DNA from 4 places in the Peribacillus sp. SIMBA_075 genome. Region 1 is predicted to be linked to each of the others. Evidence: riboswitches for the same ligand, from Rfam matches in the RefSeq annotation. Region 1 holds a riboswitch; each other region holds the start of a gene.
The links. A riboswitch is a leader RNA that binds a small molecule or an ion and turns the genes downstream of it on or off. The one in region 1 is predicted to bind S-adenosylmethionine.

Region 1 (5,879 bases):
ATTTTCGTTTTATCCGGCTTTGGCATCGGGAGCTTTTCAAATTCAGAAAACGCTTGAATCCGAAGCTCGGAAAGCCAAGCTGGCTCATTATTTTTAGTTGAATAAGAGCTTATATCCTCTTGTTCAATCGGTAATTTCGTTTCTGTAGTCATTGCAAATCCTCCTACTTACGCTTCTTCGCCAACAGTTTCGTCTTCAATGCCCAATTCTTGTTTGATCCAATCATAACCTTCCGCTTCCAAGCGGGCAGCAAGTTCAGGACCGCCTGATTTTACGACACGTCCTTGCATCATTACGTGTACATAATCAGGAGTGATGTAATTTAATAGACGTTGGTAGTGAGTGATGATCAAGCATCCAAAGTCTTCTCCGCGCATTTCGTTGATTCCTTTTGAAACAACTTTAAGTGCATCGATGTCAAGCCCTGAATCAATCTCATCTAAAATTGCAATTTTAGGTTGAATCATCATTAATTGAAGAATCTCGTTACGTTTTTTCTCTCCGCCGGAGAAACCTTCATTTAAATAGCGTTGCGCCATATCTTCATCCATTTCAAGGAATTCCATTTTTTGATCCATTTGACGGATGAATTTCATCAATGAAATTTCATCGCCTTCTTCACGGCGTGCGTTAATGGAAGAACGTAAGAAGTCAGCGTTTGTAACGCCACTGATTTCACTTGGATATTGCATAGCAAGGAATAGACCTACACGAGCGCGCTCGTCGACTTCCATTTCCAATACGTCTTCCCCATCGAATGTGATGCTTCCGCTTGTCACTTCATATTTTGGGTGACCCATGATTGCTGATGATAAAGTGGATTTACCAGTTCCATTTGGCCCCATGATCGCATGGATTTCTCCACCTTTAACTTCAAGGTTTACCCCTTTTAAAATCTCTTTACCTTCAATTGATACGTGAAGATCTTTAACCGTTAATGTAGAAGCTGACATAATAATACCTCCGTGAACTAATTCCTATTTTATTACCAGAAAGTAAAGATAACTTTCTTTACTATAATTTGCATAAAAGCATTCTCAATTTATTCTCATTCCAATTTTATAACAAATCCAATTTAGAATCAACTAATATAGATAGGGGTTTCCACTTATTACATAGTAAAAACCTGTCCTATTCTTAGGATACTAACAGATAGGGCATATTTACAGCATATTCAGCCGTATTTTAGCTTTTGTTAAAATTATCTTATTATTCGGCAAACCTTCGTTCTTATTAATATATGTTCGACAGATTCGATTGGAAGGTATGAACGTTCCGGTTTGGAAAGAAAAAAATCGGACTGTCAGGCATTATGTAAGTTTATCCAATAAGGAAACCCTTATTTTCCGGACCACTTTCCATTTTACCTCTACAGACCGATCTTTTAAAGAACTCTTTTATATGCTTAGACGTGAATTTTGCGTTGAAGATCCAGGACCATTTTGTTGCACTTTACATGTTCCCTATCTCGTTCCTTCTCAACCTCGATACGGAGGTCTAAGTTCCTACTGTACTCACTGTAGCCAATCCCATGTGAAGACTGCATCGCCTTTTCCATTTCGCTTGTTACATTTAAATCAAGAGTATTGATAGTGAACCATCCTTTCAAATTTGTGTATCATTTTATTTCCTTCAATAATTATTTACCCTTCAGATTCGGGATTAAACATGAAAAACGACCTGAATTTATCAGGCCGCCATTTCTTGAATCATTTATCAACCGGTACAACTGCACCATCATATTCTTTAAGGATGAAATCTTGAATCTCTTTAGAATGCAATACTTCTACCAGAGTTTTGATTTCTTCTTTATTTTCATCACCTTTGTTAACCGCAATAACGTTCACATATGGTGATTTTGAATCTTCAATGGCAATCGAATCCTTCAATGGATTCAAGCCTGCGTCGATTGCATAGTTAGAGTTGATCAGAACTGCATCCCCTTCGCCACTCTCATAAATCTTTGGAAGTAAAGCTGCTTCATAATTAGCATCAAATTTAAGGTTTTTCTTATTTTCAACGATGTCTTTTGTTGTTGCTGTCGTTTTATCGATGCCCTCTTTCAACTTGATCAGGCCATTCTTTTCCAACAGAGATAACGCACGTCCGTGGTCAGCAACCGAGCTGCTCATAATGATTGTTGCCCCTTCCGGAAGTTTAGCGATGCTTTTATATTTTTGTGAATATAGTCCGATAGGCTCGATGTGAATTCCGCCCGCGTTGACTAAATGATATCCATTCTCTTTATTGGCCGCCTCAAGGAAAGGTAGGTGCTGAAAATAGTTAGCATCCAATTCCTTATCATTTAAAGCCTTATTCGGTAAAACATAATCCTGGAATTTTTCAATTTTCAAATCTATTCCTTTTTCTTTAAGAAGAGGTTTAGCTTTTTCAAGAATCTCAGCATGCGGAACATTGGATGCCCCTACAACTAATTTCTTCGTTTCCTTTTCTGTATCGCTGCCACTTTTGTCCTTATCGGCTCCACAAGCTGCCAGAGCAATCGATAAAACAAGGATTAATGCAAATCCTAAAAACTTTTTCATCCTATTCATCTCCCTTTATCTTTTGTCTAATTTAGATGTAATCACATCTCCAATAATTTGAATAATGAAGACGATAATCAGAATAACGATAGTCGCTACTAACGTAACGTCATTGTTGCTTCTTTGATAGCCGTCTAGATAGGCTAGATTACCAAGCCCGCCTGCGCCGATGACCCCGGCCATTGCGGTATAGCCGACCAATGCAATCGAAGTTACCGTAATCCCGGAAATAAGGGCCGGCATCGACTCTGGAAGAAGGACCTTCCAAATGATCGTACTCGTTTTTGCCCCCATGGATTTAGCCGCTTCAATTACACCTTTATCGATCTCACGGAGACCAATTTCAACCATACGCGCATAAAATGGCGCCGCCCCGATAATAAGTGCTGGCAATGCTGCATTCTCACCAATCATGGAACCGACAAGCGCTTTAGTGAAAGGAATGAGCAGCACGATCAAAATAAGAAATGGAATGGAACGGAATATATTAACGAAAGCACCAATGACCGCATTGACCGCCCGATTTTCCCATATATTCCCTTTCCCTGTCAAGAACAGGATCAGCCCTAATAGTATGCCTATAAAGAAGGTAGCCACTACAGAGATGCTTGTCATATAAAGCGTTTCTTTCGTTGCTTCTAAAATGGATTCCCAATCTACATTCGGCAATAATTCTTCAAGCATGAGTAATCACCTCCACGCCTACCTGCTGTGCTTTTATGAATTCTATTGCGCGGAGCATTTCATCCTCATTACCATCAAGGTGGATAAACAACGTTCCATATGAACCGCTTCTTGTTTGGGATATTTTACCTTGAACGATATTGACATCCAACTCGAAGTTACGTACGAGCTTGGTGATCAACGGGCTTTCTGCATGATCACCTACAAAAGTCAATTGAATCACTTTACCTGCAGGAAAGCGTTCAAGCAAATGGTCCATCGTTTCTTTCGTTTCTTCTGGTTCCGTTACCTGTTGCACGAAACGCTTCGTCATTTGTTCTTTAGGATTCTTGAATACATCCAGGACAGGTCCCTCTTCAACGACTTGCCCGTTTTCCATCACGGCCACGCGATGACAGATTTTACGTATTACATGCATTTCATGTGTTATCAGAACAATCGTCAACCCCAGGCGCTGATTGATGTCAACAAGCAATTCGAGTATGGAATCGGTAGTCTGTGGATCTAAGGCAGAAGTCGCTTCATCACAAAGCAGGACCTTAGGATCATTTGCAAGGGCCCTGGCTATTCCCACCCTTTGCTTTTGCCCTCCGCTTAATTGCGAAGGATATGCCTTTTCTCTGCCTTCCAATCCGACTAACTTGATCAATTCGTTCACACGCCTGGTGCGTTCAAGTTTTGAAACTCCTGCAATTTCCAATGGGAAGGATATATTTTCCTGAACGGTCCTGGACCATAATAGATTGAAATGTTGAAAAATCATGCTGATTTCCTGACGTGCCTTACGGAGCTGAGCCCCTTTAATTTTTGAAACTTCCTTCCCAGCCACCACAACGGATCCCTCTGTAGGTGTTTCCAATCCATTGAGCATTCTGATCAAAGTACTTTTCCCCGCTCCGCTGTAACCAATAATACCGAAAATCTCGCCGTTATTTATTTCAACATTCACATTATTTACTGCCTTAATAGTCTCACCGTTTCCTTTTCCTGTTCGGAAAAGCTTACTTACTTTCGTCAATGTAATCATTAATGCTCACCTCTTTTATCCAATAAAACCTATGAACTTAGTTGATTTCTCTACATTATTAGTCAGTTTTTAATACCATTTTTTCCTTTCATGAAGGTTTTCCCAAATGAAATAGAAAAAACCTTTCTGCATGAGCAGAAAGGCAGGTGAAGAAGCTGGCCTTCCTCTCATCTTCCAAAGTAATTAAACTTTGTGTGAATTGGCACCTTTCCAAGGAATCTCCTTGTCGGTTGCCGGGTTTCATCGGGCACATCCCTCCACCTCTCTTGATAAGAGCTAATATATAGAATATTTGTACAACATTAAGTTCTTTAGTATGGGGAAATTTTATCATAGATAAAAAAGGAGTGCAATGTATATTATTTCTAGTAAAAGAATGAACTGGACTTTTTGCTTAAACCGTTTTAGACGTCAGGGAGACGATATTCGTCGCTTTTTCAATTGCCTGCTCTAAATCTTCTATTAAATCCTCTGCATTTTCAATCCCGATGGATAAACGGACCTGATCAGCACGCACTCCCGCTTTCGCCAGACCTGCATCATTCAATTGTTGGTGGGTCGTACTGGCAGGGTGGATGATTAAACTCTTAGCATCCCCTACATTAGCTACATGGGACCATAATTCCACCGAATTGATAAGTTTTGCCCCGGCTTCGCGGTCACCCTGTATTCCAAAAGTCACAACAGATCCTGCTCCCTTAGGCAAGTATTTGTCCGCAAGGGCTTTATCTGGATGATCCTCTTTACCGGGATGTGAAACCCAAGTCACGGCAGGGTGATTTTCCAAATATTGAATAACAGACTTGGTGTTCGAAAGATGCTCTTTCATTCTTACATGCAGCGTTTCAAGTCCAAGCGTAAACTGGAATGCACTTTGGGCACTTAGCGCAGGACCTAAATCACGAAGCAACTGCACTCGGGCTTTCGTTATAAAAGCAGCAGGTCCAACTGCATCGGCGTATACAAGACCGTCGTAGCTTGGGTCTGGCTCCGTAAAGCCAGGGTAGTTTGGCGAGTTCCAGTCGAACTTCCCTCCATCCACTATGACACCGCCTAACGTCGTTCCATTTCCCAAAATCCATTTTGTAGCGGAATGGATGACAATATCCGCCCCAAAATCAATTGGTCTGCATAGATACGGTGTAGCGAAGGTATTATCGATAATTAAAGGTATCCCGGCTTCGTGGGCGATGTCCGCTACTGCTTCTATATCAAGGACCCTCAAACTTGGATTTCCGATCGTTTCAGCAAATATGGCTTTTGTTCTTGGCGTAATTGCCCTTTTGAAACTTTCTGGGTCATCAGGTGAAACGAACTTCACCTTAATCCCATATTTAGGAAGAGTATTTTCAAAAAGATTATACGTGCCGCCATATAATGTAGAGGCTGAAACAATTTCATCCCCTGCACCGGCAATATTCAGGATTGACAGTGAGATGGCTGCCATTCCGCTTGCAGTTGCCAATCCGCCGATACCGCCTTCCAATAAGGCCATTCTTTCCTCAAAAACACTGACCGTGGGATTATGGAGTCGTGTATATATATAACCATTCTCCTTTAAACCAAATAAATTCGCTGCATGGTCTGTGTCTTTGAACAAGTATGCATTGCTTTGGTAGATA
Region 2 (5,879 bases), on a different contig from region 1:
CTTTGATGATGGGTCTAACTTTAAATATACGGCAGCCAAATGGTTGACTCCTGAAGGCAATTGGATTCATAAGAAAGGGATCAAGCCGGATATTACTGTGAAGCTTCCTGATTATGCCAGCCTTCCGTACATTTCGCCTGATAAGGAATTGAAAGCATCTGATTCCTCCAGTGAAGTGAAAGCAGCCGAAGAGATGCTGAAGGTAGCAGGCCATGATCCTGGTAAGATAGATGGATTCTTTGATGAAGCAACTACAAATGCGGTAAAAGCGTTCCAAAGGGAACAAAAAATTAAAGAAACTGGTACCATCAAAGATGATACTACCGTGAAATTGATGCAGGTCATACGGGAAAAAATACTAAAAAACGACACACAAGTGAAAAAAGCGGTTGAAGTATTAAAGAAAGAAATCAAATAAATGGAAAAGCCTGTCAGCGATTATCGATGGCAGGCTTTTTTGTCGTTCAATGAATAGTATTCCAATATAAGGTAAAAGATATGGTTAATTTTCCGATGAGGTGAGGTAATGAAAGAAAAGGTACTGTTCATATATCTAATGGTCTGGATTCTGGCAGGTTGCACCTATGCGCCTTTACCCAAACAAAATGGAAATGCAGGTACGGAAAAAAAGATAACCAAAGAAGTGATCCAAGAAGGCGTGAAAACATTTCTGTTAATTGGTGTTGATTCTCGCGGGGAGGAAAAATCTCGATCAGATGCGATTATACTGGCAAAATACTTTCCAGAGCAGGAAAAACTAAAGCTGGCTTCCATTATGCGTGATAGTTATGTGAAAATCCCTGGGGATAAATCAGCATATAACAAAATAAATGCTGCTTATTATTATGGTGGAAAGGAGCTGCTAAAGAAAACCATTCAGGAAAACCTTGATGTCAAGGTCGATCATGTTGCAGTAATTGACTTTCAGGGATTTGTGAAGATGGTGGATTTGCTTGCCCCTGAGGGGGTAGTGGTGGATGTGGATCAGGAAATTATTGATGATATGAGCATTCAAGCAAGCGTTGGTAAAAATGTTTTACATGGTGAGGAAATATTGAAATATGTCCGTTTTAGACATGACGATGAAAGTGATTTTGGAAGGGTAGAGCGTCAACAGGAAGTATTGGTTCAATTAAAATCAGCGTTTATAAATCAAATCTCGTCCTTCGAAGGGATAGCGGCCCTTCCTAGTATAATCGAACAAGGACTTTCGTATTTAAATACTGATATTGGGGTGAAAACGATAATGGAAATGGGTCCAGAAGCCGTCTTCCATAAACCGGACACCGTTGAAACTCTAAGGATCCCCGTAGAAGGAAGCTATAAAGATGAAATATATCCCCATACCGGAGCCGTGTTGGAAATGGACTATACTAAAAATAAGAAGGCACTTCAAGAATTTTTTACAAAATAAGAATAACTATTCATCATTTGTTATCGAAAACATCAATCGAAAGAGGTGATTTGTTCAAATCACTTAAATTATTTTATAATAGACCTCGCAAGAATATTACTATTTGATCTTCTTTTAAAAAACGAGAGGGATACTTAAATCCGTCTCGTCTTTTTATATCAATAAAATGACCTGGATCACTTAACAAAATGCGGAATGTTTTTTACAAAATCAGATGCAATGATGCCGTTTTCTGTAATGATGCCGGTAATTAGCTGATTTGGTGTAACGTCAAAGGCTGGATTGAATGTCTTCACGTTTTCCGGAGCGATCCGTACACCTTGAATGAAGGTGATTTCCGCTTCATCCCGTTCTTCGATCGGGATGGATGAGCCGGATTTGATAGAAAGGTCGAATGTGCTTGATGGAGCAGCCACATAAAAAGGGATACTAAAGTGCCTAGCTAATATGGCCAATCCCAATGTCCCGATTTTATTGGCTGTATCACCATTAGCCGCAATTCTGTCGGCCCCAACTATAATTCCATTGATCCGTTTCTGAAGAATCGTATGTGCAGCCATATTATCAGATATTAAGGTGACGTCAACTCCTGATTGCATCAGTTCCCAAGCAGTCAAACGCGCCCCTTGCAGGACAGGTCTGGTTTCACAAGCGTACACTTTTAGCGGAAAGCCCCTTTCTTTTGCAAGGTGGAATGGAGCCAAGGCTGTTCCATAACGGGCTGTGGCAATCCCACCAGCGTTGCAATGCGTTAGGATGGAATCACCTTTAGCGAATAAGGATAAACCATGTTCCCCAATTTTCCTGCACATTTCTTCATCCTCAGTAAAGATGGCTTTGGCCTCCGTTACAAGTGCTTCCTTGGCAGCTGAAATGCTTTGTGCTGCTTGCAAGGTGCTTTCCATCCTCCGTAATGCCCAAAAAAGGTTGACCGCAGTAGGCCTGGAAGAGGCGAGCTTTTCAATATGCCCCGTTACATTCTTCTTGAATTCCCCTAATTCAGTGGTTGTTTCCTGTTTGGCACCAAGTGCAACGCCAAATGCTGCCGTCAGTCCGATAGCTGGGGCGCCGCGTACCTTTAATGTCAAAATGCTGTCGTATACATCATCAACTGAATGAAGTTCAATGAATTCAGTTAAGGAAGGCAGGGCCTGTTGATTTAATAATGTAATATGGGTATCATCCCATTGGACTGAATATGGTAAGGGTGCTAGTGTCGTCATGTACAGGTCTCCTTTTAAAGGGTTGAATAAAATGGAAGTGTATGGTTTTTCAACGCATCAATGACAGCTGGAACATCCAATTCTTCCCGTTTTTTAATTAAAAAAGCACCAATCTTCAATGTTGTCGTTTTCGCAGCGATCCTAGATTCTTTATCTTCAATGACATTTAGATCGGCAACATGGGAAAGGCCGATGGTTCGCCGAATCAGTTCGCATCCGGCAAAACCGAATGCATCCCTTTTGAATTTAGCCAGTAAATAAGGTAGATAACCCTTCACATTGCGGAATGGGCTTATATTTTGGGTGTTCCATAGTTCAGTATATGCTTCTTCAAAGGTATTCCAAAATTGATGGAGGTGTGTGAAAATCTCTTCCTTTCCAGGGCCATTACGTGTGACTGCCTGAAAAAGAAGGTTGGCTGTGTATTGACCTAGGTCAAAACCAACTGGTCCATAAAAAGCAAATTCTGCATCAATAACCTTTGTTTCAGTTTCACTTGCAAATATACTTCCTGTATGTAAATCTCCATGAAGCAAGGATTCCTGCTCGGTTTCAAAGCTTTGTTTCAGCTTGGCGACTTCAAGTATCACATCTTGATCATTCCAAATACTTTTGGCGGCATCAGTCAATTCCACCTCGAAATCCCCGGGGAGCTCCTCGAAAAAAGGATCCGTGAAAATGTAGACTTCAGTGATTCTGCAAAGCTCCGGATTCGTGAAGTGTCGGGCCACTTCTTTTTTCGCAGAGGGTTCTAAATGATAATCGGATGTATAAAATGCCGTCTTCGCTACATACTCACCGATATGCTGTGAAAGCAATGGATATGGATCACCATCGATTAATCCTGTTCTAACGATTTTCAAGTGCGATAAATCTTCCATGACTGTGATCGCAAGCTGTTCATCCGAATAATAGACTTGCGGTACGAATTCGGGGCAATAGCTTTTGAAATGAATAAGTGCATTCGCTTCAATGGCAGCCCTTTTCAATGTCAGCGGCCAGCTTTCGCCAATTACCTTGGCATATGGGACAGCCTGTTTGATTATTATTCCTTTCTTTGTATCAGTTTCTGTAATATGAAAAACATAATTTAAGTTACCATCTCCGATTTCTTTACAGTTTAAACTGGCATCCGCATTGATCAACCCAAGTTTTTTTGCAAAGGTTACAGCTGTTTCGTTTGTCAATCTTTTGAAATTCGAATGGTTTTGAGTCATTTTTTTCCCTCCAGGTTCAAAATAAGAATAAAAAAGCCTCTTTCATATAGAAAGAGGCAGAAGTTTTGGCTTCGGACCTCTCATCTCCCAGAAAAATGAATTCTGGTGGAATTAGCACCGTGCTCTGTGGATTTTATAATCCGGCGGTGGATCCGCCCCATTTCACAATGGTATTACAGTCGGTTGCTGGGCTTCATAGGGCCTTTATCCCTCAGCCTGCTCTTGATAAGAGTATATGTATTCTGAAATTTTAATCTTCGGGAAAATAATATCAACTTTTTAAATAGTTTGTCAATGGGGAAATTAATAAAAGTCCGGCCGGCGATCTTCGAATACAGGTATTTTGTTACGTGCTTCCGTAACTTTAGTGAAGTCCAAGGTGCCTGTCAATAGTTCGTTTTCTTCTCCCGCTTCACTTACGATAACTCCCCATGGATCAATAATCAAGGAATGACCAGCAAATATATTATTGATATCCGAACCTGAACGATTAACGGCTACAACATAGGCTTGGTTCTCGATGGCACGACTAATCAATAAGGCTCTCCAGTGATCGAGTCTGGGCTTAGGCCATTCTGCGGTTACGAATAGAACTTCGGCACCTTGAACAGCATGGGCTCGCTGCCATTCAGGGAAGCGGATGTCATAACAAATGAATCCAGCACATATTTTTTCATCAAGAGTGAATAAACCTTCTTTTTCACCTGGCTGCAGGTAGCGATGTTCATCCATCAATTGAAATAAGTGAAGCTTATCATACTCTTTAATGAGTTTGCCATCCTTATTGATGATGATCATGGTGTTATAGAAACCCTTGCTCGTTTTTTTGGCAATGGAACCGCCTACGATGTGAATCTCGTGTTTCCTTGCCTGTGTTTTAAGGAATTCAATCGTTTTTTCCGCCTCTTGATCAGCAATCTCATTTAACCTGGTCAAGTCGTATCCAGTTGTCCAAAGCTCTGGTAAAATGACGATATCGGGTTCTGACCGTGCTGCTTCTTCCAACCATTGTTCCGCAACCTGAAAATTGATATCCGGTTGCCCGAATGCTATATCCATTTGAATACAAGCTATTTTCCACTTCATCGTTTAAAACCCCCACATGTAAAAAATGCTTTACAAGACTATGATAAACATATATCATTTGTGACTAGAATTTCAAGAAATTTCAGAGAAGGTGTATAAATGTTGCAATTCGAAAAATCCGGAAAGCTTCAGGACCTGCCAAAGCAGTTTTTTGCCTCACTTGTCGCAAAAGTCAATGCGATTACGGCGCAAGGACATGATGTCATTAATTTAGGCCAGGGAAATCCTGATCAACCGACGCCTGAACATATCGTGAAAAGTTTACAGACTGCCGCTGAAAGATCGATTAATCATAAATATTCACCATTCCGGGGACATCAATATTTAAAGGATGCCGCTGCCGTCTTTTATGAACGTGAATATGGAGTCAAGCTGGATCCAAATAGTGAAGTGGCGATTCTCTTTGGAGGAAAGGCAGGTCTTGTCGAACTGCCGCAGTGTTTATTAAATCCAGGTGATACGATCCTGGTTCCTGATCCCGGCTATCCGGATTATCTTTCAGGTGTAGTGTTAGCCCAGGCAAAAACCGAATTCATGCCCTTGACAGAAGAAAATGGTTTTCTTCCGAATTACAAAGTTATACATAAAGACGTGCTTGATAAAGCCAAAATGATGTTCTTGAACTATCCGAATAATCCCACTGGTGCTTCTGCAACTGAAAGTTTTTTTGATGAAACCGTCTCCCACGCAAGAGAGCATTCAATTTGTGTGGTCCACGATTTCGCTTATGGAGCGATAGGGTTCGACGGAAAAAAACCGACAAGCTTTCTCCAGGCAAAGGGAGCGAAGGATGTAGGAATAGAAATATACACACTATCGAAAACATACAATATGGCAGGGTGGAGAGTTGGCTTCGCAATGGGGAATAAAAGTGTCATAGAGGCTCTTGAACTATTACAAGACCATCTTTATGTGAGTCTCTTCCCGGCGATACAGGAA
Region 3 (5,879 bases), on a different contig from region 1:
TAGGCATCCTTCAATCCATCCGGCATCCCTTCACTTTGTCCTCATCATCATTTTTCAATGGCTGGTTTTGTCCAAGCATCCTGGTAATTCAATAATTCATCTACAGAAACATATGCAGGAATGGTGTTTCCTTTAAACGTTTTTTTAATGAATGCCTCCACTTCTTTCGAGTGATAAAGTTCCACTAATTTTTTCAGCTCAGGACGATCGGCATTTCCCTTTTTAACTGCAATGATATTAATATATGGTTTCGCCGTTTTACTTTCATGGAATAAAGAATCTTTTAATGTAAGTCCTGCTTCGACGGCAAAGTTATTATTAATGGCTGAAGCATCGGCATCATCCAAAAGACGCGGTGTATTGCCGGCAGCAACAGGTTGGATTTTCAATTTTTTCGGATTATCCTTAATGACTTCCAAAGAGCCCGATCCATTGAATTCCTCTTTCAATGTAATCAATCCAGCTTCTTGAAGAAGGAGTAAGGAACGGCCAAAGTTTGTTGCTTCATTAGGAACGGCTATAGTCGCGCCATCTGGAAGACTTTTAAGACTTTTATGTTTTTTCGAATAAAGGCCCATTGGTGCAATTACAGTCGACCCGATGGCCTCTAATTTCAAATTTTGATCTTGGATGAATTCATCGAAGTAGGCGACCGTTTGGAATGAATTCGCATCAATTTCACCTTCACTTAACGCAAGGTTCGGTTGGATATAATCATTAAACGTGACCAGTTCGATATTCAGCCCCTTCTTTTTCGCTAAGCTGACAATGTATTCCCACGTTCTCGTATCCCCGTTGCTGACACCCACTTTCACTGTTTTCACATCATCCGAACTGCCTGATGCACCCTCTTCGTTCCCACATGCTGCTGACACGATGGCCAATGCCAATACTATGATCGTTAATAAGATTTTCTTCATTTCCCCAACCTCCTGTTATTTTTATCTTCTTCTGATTTTTTTTGAAACGAAATTCCCGGTGGTTTGCAATAATTGAACGATGATCACGAGCGCCGCCACTGTGACGACCATCGTCATCGTATCGAACCTTTGATAACCGTAAGCCAAGGCTAAATCTCCTACCCCGCCTGCACCGACAGCACCTGCCATGGCTGTAGAACCAACCAGCCCGATTGTCGCTGTTGTAAATGTAAGGATCAACGAACTAAGTCCCTCGGGAATCAAAAAGCGATAAATGATTTGCCATGTCGTCGCCCCCATTGCCTGAGCTGCCTCGATGATCCCTTTGTCCACTTCCAACAGGGAGTTCTCCACAAGCCGGGCAATATAAGGAGCCGCGTAAAAGATAAGCGGAACAATGGCTGCATTCGTTCCGATCGCACTGCCTACAATCATTCTAGTAAACGGAATCAGTGCTACAAGCAAGATGATGAAAGGAACCGACCGCAATATATTGATGATCGGATTCAATACATTAAAGATCCATTTATTCTCCAGGATATGACCCTTTCTAGTAATGACAAGCAGGATACCTAGCGGGAGCCCAATCAATCCGGAAAATACCAATGAGATGGCTACCATATAAAGTGTGTCACCGAAAGCGGTCGACAGCTGCTCTGCCGTTATTTCCATTCCCCAAAGCGTATTACCCATTTACCTGCACCTCCTGGACGAGAATCCCCTCATCTTTAATATATTGATAAGCCTTGCCCACCTCTTTTTTGTCACCTGTCACTTCGATGATCAAATTCCCAAAAGGCGTTTCTTGAATTTCAGAAATATTGGCTGATAATACACTTAAATGAACATCATATTTCTTCGAGATGGTTGAAAGTAAAGGAGTACCCGAAGTAGTCCCAATAAAATTAATTTTCCAAATAATCGGGATATGGGACCCTATACTTTTCAGGAAACTTTGTGGAATCTCGTCATGTATGACCGTTCTCACGAAGTTTTTTGAAATATCCGTTTGCGGCTTCGCAAAAACTTCGAAAACCGAACCTTGTTCAACGACGCATCCGCCCTCCATGACCGCTACCTTATTGCAAATTTCCCTGATGACAGACATTTCATGAGTGATTAGCAGAATGGTAATATTGTATTCTTTATTAATTTTTTTTAAGAGCTGCAGTACTGCACTCGTTGTTTGTGGATCTAATGCAGATGTAGCTTCATCACACAATAAGATCGATGGATTGGTAGCCAATGCCCTCGCAATTCCGATCCGCTGCTTTTGACCGCCGGATAATTGTTCCGGATAACTCTTTGACTTGCTTGATAAGCCAACGAACTCTAACAGCTCGCCTACCCGCTTTTTGATTTCTTTACCAGGGGTTCCGGACAAAACGAGCGGCATGGCGATATTATCAAAAACGGTCTTTGAGTTAAGCAAATTGAAATGCTGAAAGATCATCCCGATTTTTTTCTTTTCAGCCCGTAATTCCTTTGGGTTCAATTTGGTTAAATCCTTGCCGCCAACAATCACCTGACCATCTGAAGGGTGTTCCAGCAAATTGACCAACCTGATCAATGTACTCTTCCCGGCTCCGCTATAACCGACTACACCGAATATATCCCCCTTTTCCACTGTCAAATTAATGCCCTTCAAAGCCTCGACAGTCTGTTTCTTTGTTTGATAAACCTTTTTAACATTTTGAAACTCTATCATCCAATCTCCCCCCATGCTGTTTATTTGTACAAATTCATTATCAGAGAAGAGCTTTGCAAAGTTTCATAATGATCGGGTTAAATTTTCGAAACTCACGAGTAAATGCACGAAACTCACGAGTAAATGCATGAAACTCACGAGTAAATACTCACAACTCATGATTAATGATCGAAACTTACGAGTTAATGCACCAATTCTCCAAATAACCATATACATTCTGAATAAACAAAAGAGGCCTCCTCCGTCATCAGACAGAAGAGGCCTCTTTTAGACATAAAAAAGAGTAAACTCTTAAATTAATTATCTAAGAAAAGCTCCTTCTTATCTTTCAAACTTTCGTCCGTTGGAATTAGCACAGTATTTTTACAAAAGTAAAAACCCGCTGCCGAGGTATCATAGGGCCAAGTCCCTCCACATCTCTTGATAAGAATTAACGTTATATTTAATTATGTCCTTCACTATATATTCTAATTTCCCTAAAGTCAACCATATTTTCCATCATTCTAAACATTTTCACAGTATAGTCAATTGACGGTTTTTTTTATTATATAAATATAATTCTTTCTCTATTTTATAATGATTTGCTCATTCTCCACAACATAGAAGTCGCTCAGTTATAACAGCTACAGATTATCTGTAGCCTTTTACACTGTCTACTTAGAGGGGATAATATCTCTGGAGGGCCTCAACTTTAATTAACTAATTATGAAAAAAATGTTAATTAAATATTGATTATTCATATAATTCAAAATATCATTAACAAAGAAGTTAAATACATAAAATGAGGTGGGATTCTTGGGATTTTCAAAAATATTATTATCAACAAGTCTATGCTTCACGTTATTTTCAGGTTTTTCATTATCAGAGGCAAAAGCAGAAACAAGTAAAGACCCTATTGCAATAGAACCATTTGCTTGTACAGAAGTAGGGACTTACACAACATCTTATAAATCTAAAACAACTTCAACAAAAACTGAATTTACACATTATGCAACAAATAATAGTAGTGTTACTGATAGTGTTACTAGATCTGTTCAAATTTCTTATGCTGCTACAGTAAGTATAGGAGGAGAAGCATCATTTAAAGTACTACAAACAGGGGCAAAAATAACAGCTAATGTCGGGTATGGATATAATAGTACAAAAACTCTTTCTACAACTTGGTCTATTCCGAAGGGAAAATGGAAATTAACTGCAGGAAGTAAATGGGTAAAAGCCACAGGAACTCGTTATAAAGTTGTTGCACCTTGTAATTTAACAAACGGAACTACTACAACTGCTAATTATACTTATGCAACATGGAGCGAAAAAGTTAAACAATAATGATATTTCGAGATTTAAAGATTTTTTTTACTAATAAACAGAGGTGTTAAAATATGCTTCTAAAATATATTTGTCCTTTTATCTTTTGTATGTCCCTTCTAATGGGGTGTAATTCTTCAGAAAAGACAAGTGAAAGAAGTGCCAATAATCCAATTGAATCTGAACAGAATAATTCATCTATTCAGAAAAACAAATCATTAGAAAACAAGTTGCGCCCCCCTAAATTTAGCATAACAAATTTCGAAATGAATTATATTCCTAAGAATAAGGAATTAACTTTTCTTATGAATTACGAAATCGATGTAGACATATACGAAATCTTACAAGAAAACACTCAAAAAATTTACTTTTCACTTGAGTACCCTGAAGCAGTGTACGATATTTTTCATAATAAAAATAGTGAATTATTGTTAGCAGAGCAACCTAAAGGCTATAAAACTAAATATCAAACTCAATTCAAAATAAGCATCGATTTAACGACAAAAGAATTAGAGAAAATAAAAAATAACTTATCTGGCTTTAACCTTATAATAGCTGACAAAGATAAGGATGCAATTGCTCATTTTATTGATTTAAATGGTTTTAATACCTTTGATCCTGATACTTCAAATTCTACTCATATAGATGATACAACTAAAAACTAATACTCATAGGCCCTAATGAATTACATAAGCTAATAAATTGAAGTATTACATGCAGAGATCATCAGAATTTAGTTGTTAATCCCCATTTGTTAATTACTACGTTGACATCCCCTTGCTCCAGTTATTCTGGAGCCTTTTTTTTACCTATTTATGATAAATAGGATGTCATGGGTAGGCTTAAAGAGGCCCTTTCGTTTTCGTTCCTTGATGAAAAAACATTTGCCATCTGCCATTCGCATATTTCCAGATTGAACTTCTTAAGGTATGCTCCCCTCTACCTTCATCAAAAATCCGATATGTCGTTAATACGGTATCTTCGGACAATTCGTGCATGTCAAAATTGCTTAAGATCATGGTCACCTCACCTATTCCTTCTTCTCCGATACAATCACTTTTAGTCCATATTCGACCCGAACTGCCGAACTCAAAGAAATCATCTTTCAATAATGATGAAAGCTCTTCTGGAGATGTACGGATTTCAGATTTTAATAATTTCTTCTCCAGCTGCTGCACATGCGCTTTTAACGAAGACCATTCATTTTCCATTCATTCCATCCCCTTTTACACTTATATGTGCATGAACTAGTGAACTACTTCCCAAGCTACTTGTAAAATCATATATAATACATACTAACAATATATCCCAGATGGTGGTGAAATTAATGATCGCTGCTATCAAAGATTTTTTATCCAGTTCATTGTTAATTATCAGCTGGCTTATATTTGCGGTCAGCAGCATTTTTTTCATTTTTTCTTTTTTAACCATCTTTGCCATACCTATATTTCTCTTGTTATTTTTAACAGGGTTACTTTGCTTCTCTATTTCCAAGAAACTGGACTGGAGACAGACCTCAAACTAAAAAGGGATTAGAATACTTTACGTTAAGTTGTTAATGCCTACAGTCTTTTTACTATGATCCAGTGGTTTTAGATCTTGGTTGGCCGAATTATACAGGACTAGGTCGAAACTGGAGGTCGAATTAATTTAAATTTGGTCGAAGCGAACGCCTGCAGTGGATTGGAACGGTTGTAGTACAAACCCTCCAAAACGGTGGGCAAATTGGGTTTGATCTTCGTTTTCATGCAGAGTGGATTGGAACGGTCAAAATTTAAAACCTAAAAAAACTGAAGACAAACTCCATTTTTATCGAGTTTGCCTTCAGTCTGAAAGAAGCTGCAAGTTTCGTGTCGTATTTATCGTGATAGTGTGCCCTGCAGACGATTCGTTTCGGCAATTACTTTTTCTTCATCGATCGTTAAGCATTCGCCATTTTTCACAATCAT
Region 4 (5,879 bases), on a different contig from region 1:
CAGTATTTGATAAAACCATCTTTTGTTCATGATATAAACCTCCTAATTATTTGATTAGACTCTTATGTACGAATTGAAAAAACAACCTCATGCAAGGAGTTTTAACAGATTACGTTTGTAGTCTGATTACATCTGTAGTATAGTATTACATATGTAATCAAGAAAAGTCAATTCTTAATTTTTTAACCATCAAGCTACTAGAAATATGCTATATACCTGTTTTTTAAAATTTAAAAATCAAGAGAGTAGGTATTGAAGGACATGTTTTTAACTCATTTTATATTAGGTTTATTGGTGTCTTCATTTTCCGTTACTGTTATCCTACTTATACGAAAATGGTTTGGAAGACAATTAACAGCAAAATGGCACTATCATTTGTGGATGTTTCTTTTTATGGCTTTAGCACTTCCATTCATACCTACTGATTTATATAATTTTAATTCTGTCTTTAGCAGTGGGGATATAAATCAGATTCATGCAGCCAGCTCTAATACGGAAAAAACTGGAACTGATATGATGCAGGGCCTACACCTCATACAAGACTTTTCTGTATCGGTCAATCGGCCGAACCTGTCCTTACTTAATATGGGGGTGATGGGTTTATGGATATCAGGGATGCTTTTATTTACCTTTACTATGGTTCGTGGATGGCTCACAATTAGAAGGATAAAGAATTATTCTTCTCCGTTTTCCAATCAAGAAGTTCTCGTGCTTTTCGAAGAATGCAAGAAAAGACTACGGATAAAAAAATCAATGGAGATCGTTATTTCGAAAAGAGTCCAATCTCCAATGATATTCGGACTTTTTCAAACATATATCGTCATACCTGCTCAGCATGAAAACTGGCTTAGCTTGAAAAATTACGAGTATATCTTTCTTCATGAACTGAATCACTATAAAAACAAGGATTTGCTGACAAATTACTTGATATTATTCTATCAAATCATTTATTGGTTTAATCCCCTTGTTTGGCTTGCTTTTAGAGAAATGAGATTGGATCGGGAAATCGCATGTGATACATCTGTTTTACAGTTACTGGATGATAACTCTTTTAGTGAATATGGAAATACTATCATTAATTTTTTGGATCTTTCAAAACGGTCAAGTAATCTACAGTTAGTGACACAACTAAACGGTTCGAAGCTTCAAATCAAAAAACGAATTGAACAAATTTCTGCCTATAAGCATTCCGCAAAAAAATCAATAAGGAAAAGCGTCTTTATTTATGTGTTGGCCACTATCATTTTGACAATCCAATTACCTATCGTTTTCGCATTTGCGACGGAAAACGACCGATACTATTTTAAAAATGACGGAGCAGTTTATGAGGATTTACATCAATTCTTTAAAGGGTATGAAGGAAGCTTTGTTTTATATGATCAAAACGCACAGCAATATCGCATTTATAATGAAGAAAAAAGCACTTTGCGGATATCACCTGATTCCACATACAAAATCTATAGTGCCTTATTTGCTCTAGAATCAAATGTGATATCACCCGAAGAATCCAAACTTTCATGGGATGGGACTGAGCAGCCCTATGAAGCTTGGAATATGGATCAGGATGTCTCATCTGCTTTACAAAAATCTGTAAACTGGTATTTCCAGGAATTAGATCGCAGGACAGGATTTGAAACAATTCAATCCAATCTACAAGCGATAAACTATGGGAATTCCGATGTATCTGGGGAATTGGGTGAATTCTGGAACGAATCCTCATTAAAAATTTCTCCAGTCGAGCAAGTCCAGCTGCTGCAAGCCTTTTATAACAATCAATTTGGATATAAGGAAAGGCATATCCAAGCCGTTAAGGAAGCACTGCTCATAGAAAAGAATGAGGAAGCTCGCCTATCAGGAAAAACAGGTACAGGAACAGTGAATGGAAAAAACATCAATGGTTGGTTTATCGGTTACGTAGAGACGAAGAACAATACTTATTTCTTTGCTACCAATATACAAAATGAAGATGATTCATCTGGAAGCAAGGCGGGAGAAATTACTTTATCAATTTTAAAAGATTTAGGAATCTATAAAGAAAATGGAGGGGAGAAAAATGGAGAAAAACATTCCTAGCATATCAGAGTCAGAATGGGAAATCATGAACGTGCTTTGGGATAAAGCCCCTCAAACAGCAAATGACATCATAGTTTCCTTACAGGAGAGTACCGATTGGAAGCCGAAAACCATACGTACCCTTCTCGATCGATTGGTTCAAAAAGATGTAGTAGGTGTCAATAAAGATCAAAGAGTTTACACCTTTTACCCGCTCTATACACAGGAGGAGTGCCAGCGTGCCGAGACCGAATCATTTATCAAACGTATCTATGGAGGGGCCATGAAATCCATGCTGGTCCAATTCATTCACGAAGATGCCCTATCTGATGATGATATCAATGAACTGCGCTTTATTTTAAATAAGAAACCTAAAAAGTAATAATATTTAAAAAAGCGATTTGGGATTTTTCCAAATCGCTTTTTTCGGTCAAAATCGAAATAACGGCGGACATATTTCCCATGTAATGATCTGTGTGGTTTGATACGAAAAAAATCAGAACTTTCGTCTTAATAATAGTTATGCATGAATTTAATTCAATAGATGTTTTTTATCACGCTTCTTGATAGTGAAGGCTTCTGCAGGGCCTGGAACAAGCAATCGCAAAGGCTACAGGAATAAAACATTTAACGCAATCATCCGCAAATTCAAATTAATTGAACAATTTTTTGATTGACACTGCCATACGGTCATGATAAGATCACTCTCATACTATATTTACTGAATTTAAAATATTTCGTTTAATTGAATATAATGTTTGACTCTTATCAAGAGAGGTGGAGGGACTGTGCCCTGTGAAGCCCGGCAACCGTCAGTTATTTAACTGATATGGTGCCAATTCCTGCAAAGCAATGTGCTTTGGAAGATGAGAGAAAGGATTGTTTAACCAACCTTTCTACTCATGTGTAGAAAGGTTTTTTTGAGGAGAAAAAACTTTCCTTTCCCCTACAGACTAACATACTAAGAGCTGCTGCCAGCATTAATTTCAGGTATTACAGTTACAACAATCCTTCTAGTTGGTTGCGGGGGTTGGTGCAGGTGGTTTAGGTAATTTGTTATATCTTGAAGGGTTTCAGCTCAATAATAATGATGTTTAGTCATTGTTTTTTATTCAATTTATAGGTGATATATGTACAACAAAAATAGATAAACGATAAGGGAGAAATGAATTATGAAAAAGTGGATATCAACTTTAGCAGTTTCCTCAGCATTAGTATTAAGTTTAGCAGCTTGCGGTACGACTAACAGCGGATCAGATTCTTCAGACAAAGAAAAGAAAATCCTTGTGGGTGCATCAAACATTCCACATGCTGAAATTTTAGAACAGGCAAAGCCATTATTAAAGGAAAAGGGAATTGATTTAGAAATTAAAACATTCCAAGATTATATTATTCCGAACACAGCGTTAGCTGATAAAGAGATTGATGCAAATTATTTCCAACACGTTCCATATCTTAAATCAGTGTTAAAAGAGAATCCAGACTATGACTTTGTAAATGCGGGTGCTATTCATATTGAGCCAATCGGCATTTACTCTAAAAAGTATGATAGCTTAAAAGATCTTCCAAAAAACGGTACAGTTATTATGCGTAATGCTGTAGCTGAACAAGGACGTATTCTATCTATTTTTGAAAAAGAAGGCGTTATTAAGCTAAAAGAAGGCATCAATAAAACAGAAGCTACGATTAATGATATTGTAGAAAATCCTAAAAACTTAACTTTTAATGCAGATATAGAAGGTGGCCTATTACCTCAAATTTATAATAACAACGAAGGTGATGCGGTTGTTATTAATGCGAACTATGCGTTAGATGCAGGGCTAGATCCGCTTAAAGACCCAATCGCTGTTGAATCGGGTGAAGATAATCCATATGCAAACATTATCACTGTACGTAAGGGCGATGAAAATAAAGAGACAGTAAAAGCGTTAGTAGAAGTACTTCGCTCTAAAGAAATACAAGACTTCATTACTAAAAAATATAAAGGTGCAGTCATACCAGTATCTAAATAAAACACCCTTTCATGAACTATACCCCGAATAATGGACACTTCGAAAAAGGTCCATTACTCGGGGTTCTTCTATGTCTATACACTAGAAAAGCAAAAAATCCGTTTACAAAAAGCTGCTTAATAGAAGATACAAAAACTTAAAGCGTAAATTTCTTAAACATAAATACTTAACTAAACTCAAAGTCTTAAGGAGGAAGCCCTACTATGAATTTTAAAATGCAAAACAAACAAAATCTACTAATTGAGAGAATTACGGATCAACATCTAGTTATTCTGTGTGGATATTGCCGTCGTCACGGTCAATCCTCTCCATGTCAAAAGAAACTAAGAAAATCGTGATAATATGCAATCCAAAAGTGATATAAAGATTACATAAAATATTGGATAAGATATACCAATCAATATTTGTAAGTAGTCATATCTAGTCGACACCTACGTATGTAATCACCGAAAAGCCTTTCCCATGAAAGAAATTAAAAGAATCCTTTGATAAGAAAGATAATAGATGGGAAGAATAACATTAACTGTTGTTCCTTTATTCATTTCACTTTCAATAACTATCTTTCCTTGATGTGCTTTCACAATTTCATAGCAGATCATTAACCCTAAGCCAACCCCTTTTTCTTTGATACTATAAAAAGGTTCTCCAAGATATGGGATACGTTCTCTTGGAATCCCACATCCTTGATCGATAAAACAAATACTTACTTGATGACTATCAAGTGTATCGATTTGAACCAAAATTTCTCCTCCCGTTGACATCGCTTCAATTGCATTTTCTAAGATATTGATAAACACTTGTTTTATTTGGTTTCCTTCACAAGGTATGTAGGGAATTTCTGATTTAAGCTCTGTTCTGATCTGTATATTTTTCATCATTGCTTGAGGTTGCAGTAGCGTTATAACTTGTTCTGCTAACATGCTCAAATTATTGAGTTGAACCTTTACTGCTTGTGGTTTAGCTACTATCATAAATCTATTTGTGATTACTTCTATTTGTTCAATTTCTGATGATATTACATCTATGTACCACTGATTTTCTTTATTTTTCATTGATTGTATTAGTTGTATAAATCCTTTAATAGTTGTAAGTGGATTTTCATGAGCTATTGCTGTAGCTAATTTTCCTACCACATCCAGCTTCCCTGATTTTCGCAGTAACTCTTCCGTTTTTAAACGTTCAGTGATATCTCGAGTAATAACCATTGCAACTTCTTTTTCACCTAATCTAAAGATATCGATGATTAACTCAGTATCTATTTTCTCTTCTATTTTAAAAACATATTCGTCTCGCAAAGTGAAGTAATGTTTTCCCTTTTCGAAATCTTTTATAATGTTTATAGTTTTAATGTTTTCAGGAAGAAAATCCATAACAGATATGGAAAGAATTTTTTCCTTACTATAACCTAATCTTTTACATGCAACTTGGTTTACGTCGAGAAATCGAATTGGAAATCGATCCTCGTTCAATTCTAATAGGTAAATTGCAACAGTTGCATGTTCAAATAGAGTACGGTATTTCATCTCATTTTCTCGTAATTGTAGAATAGACATATAACTTTCTTGTAATTGTTGAATAGATATATAATTTCACTCCTTCACTTCAAATTTTCTAAATATTCTAAATATTATATATTGGAAAGGGGCTTGATGCAAGAATCCTTATTTATAATTTATTCATATTTTCCATGAAGCATAAAAAGTGGTTCTATATAAATCCTGTTAACCATATGGACAGGTATGAGTTCCCATCTTTTCCGTCTAGACTCAACTATTTGGAATTGCTGAATAGATCCGATTCTCTAAAAAAAAGTAT

Region 2: linked by a shared signal. The riboswitch ahead of mtnK (S-methyl-5-thioribose kinase) and the one ahead of SB775_RS15010 (methionine ABC transporter ATP-binding protein) in region 1 are both predicted to bind S-adenosylmethionine.
Region 3: linked by a shared signal. The riboswitch ahead of SB775_RS10370 (methionine ABC transporter ATP-binding protein) and the one ahead of SB775_RS15010 (methionine ABC transporter ATP-binding protein) in region 1 are both predicted to bind S-adenosylmethionine.
Region 4: linked by a shared signal. The riboswitch ahead of SB775_RS19905 (ABC transporter permease) and the one ahead of SB775_RS15010 (methionine ABC transporter ATP-binding protein) in region 1 are both predicted to bind S-adenosylmethionine.

What each region holds. Positions count from the first base shown of each region.
Region 1 covers NZ_JAWRYN010000019.1:25,476-31,354, reverse strand. Annotated here, with positions in the region: gene sufD (Fe-S cluster assembly protein SufD) at 1-152, opposite strand, end outside; gene sufC (Fe-S cluster assembly ATPase SufC) at 168-953, opposite strand; gene SB775_RS34685 (YuzK family famiily protein) at 1,406-1,546, opposite strand; gene SB775_RS15020 (MetQ/NlpA family ABC transporter substrate-binding protein) at 1,710-2,546, opposite strand; gene SB775_RS15015 (methionine ABC transporter permease) at 2,562-3,230, opposite strand; gene SB775_RS15010 (methionine ABC transporter ATP-binding protein) at 3,223-4,257, opposite strand; SAM riboswitch class I at 4,422-4,533, opposite strand; gene SB775_RS15005 (O-acetylhomoserine aminocarboxypropyltransferase/cysteine synthase family protein) at 4,652-5,879, opposite strand, start outside.
Region 2 covers NZ_JAWRYN010000005.1:146,091-151,969, reverse strand. Annotated here, with positions in the region: gene SB775_RS06570 (lmo1851 family serine protease) at 1-418, shown strand, start outside; gene SB775_RS06565 (LCP family protein) at 527-1,414, shown strand; gene mtnA (S-methyl-5-thioribose-1-phosphate isomerase) at 1,591-2,637, opposite strand; gene mtnK (S-methyl-5-thioribose kinase) at 2,652-3,854, opposite strand; SAM riboswitch class I at 3,932-4,086, opposite strand; gene SB775_RS06550 (carbon-nitrogen family hydrolase) at 4,158-4,940, opposite strand; gene SB775_RS06545 (pyridoxal phosphate-dependent aminotransferase) at 5,040-5,879, shown strand, end outside.
Region 3 covers NZ_JAWRYN010000010.1:59,263-65,141, forward strand. Annotated here, with positions in the region: gene SB775_RS10360 (MetQ/NlpA family ABC transporter substrate-binding protein) at 48-920, opposite strand; gene SB775_RS10365 (methionine ABC transporter permease) at 942-1,592, opposite strand; gene SB775_RS10370 (methionine ABC transporter ATP-binding protein) at 1,606-2,628, opposite strand; SAM riboswitch class I at 2,947-3,058, opposite strand; gene SB775_RS10375 (hypothetical protein) at 3,424-3,951, shown strand; gene SB775_RS10380 (hypothetical protein) at 4,005-4,595, shown strand; gene SB775_RS10385 (nuclear transport factor 2 family protein) at 4,773-5,141, opposite strand; gene SB775_RS10390 (hypothetical protein) at 5,131-5,370, opposite strand; gene SB775_RS10395 (amidohydrolase family protein) at 5,790-5,879, opposite strand, start outside.
Region 4 covers NZ_JAWRYN010000033.1:34,571-40,449, forward strand. Annotated here, with positions in the region: gene SB775_RS19895 (BlaR1 family beta-lactam sensor/signal transducer) at 262-2,073, shown strand; gene blaI (penicillinase repressor BlaI) at 2,054-2,434, shown strand; SAM riboswitch class I at 2,815-2,925, shown strand; partial or broken gene SB775_RS19905 (ABC transporter permease) at 3,018-3,147, shown strand; gene SB775_RS19910 (MetQ/NlpA family ABC transporter substrate-binding protein) at 3,225-4,064, shown strand; partial or broken gene SB775_RS19915 (ATP-binding protein) at 4,508-5,605, opposite strand.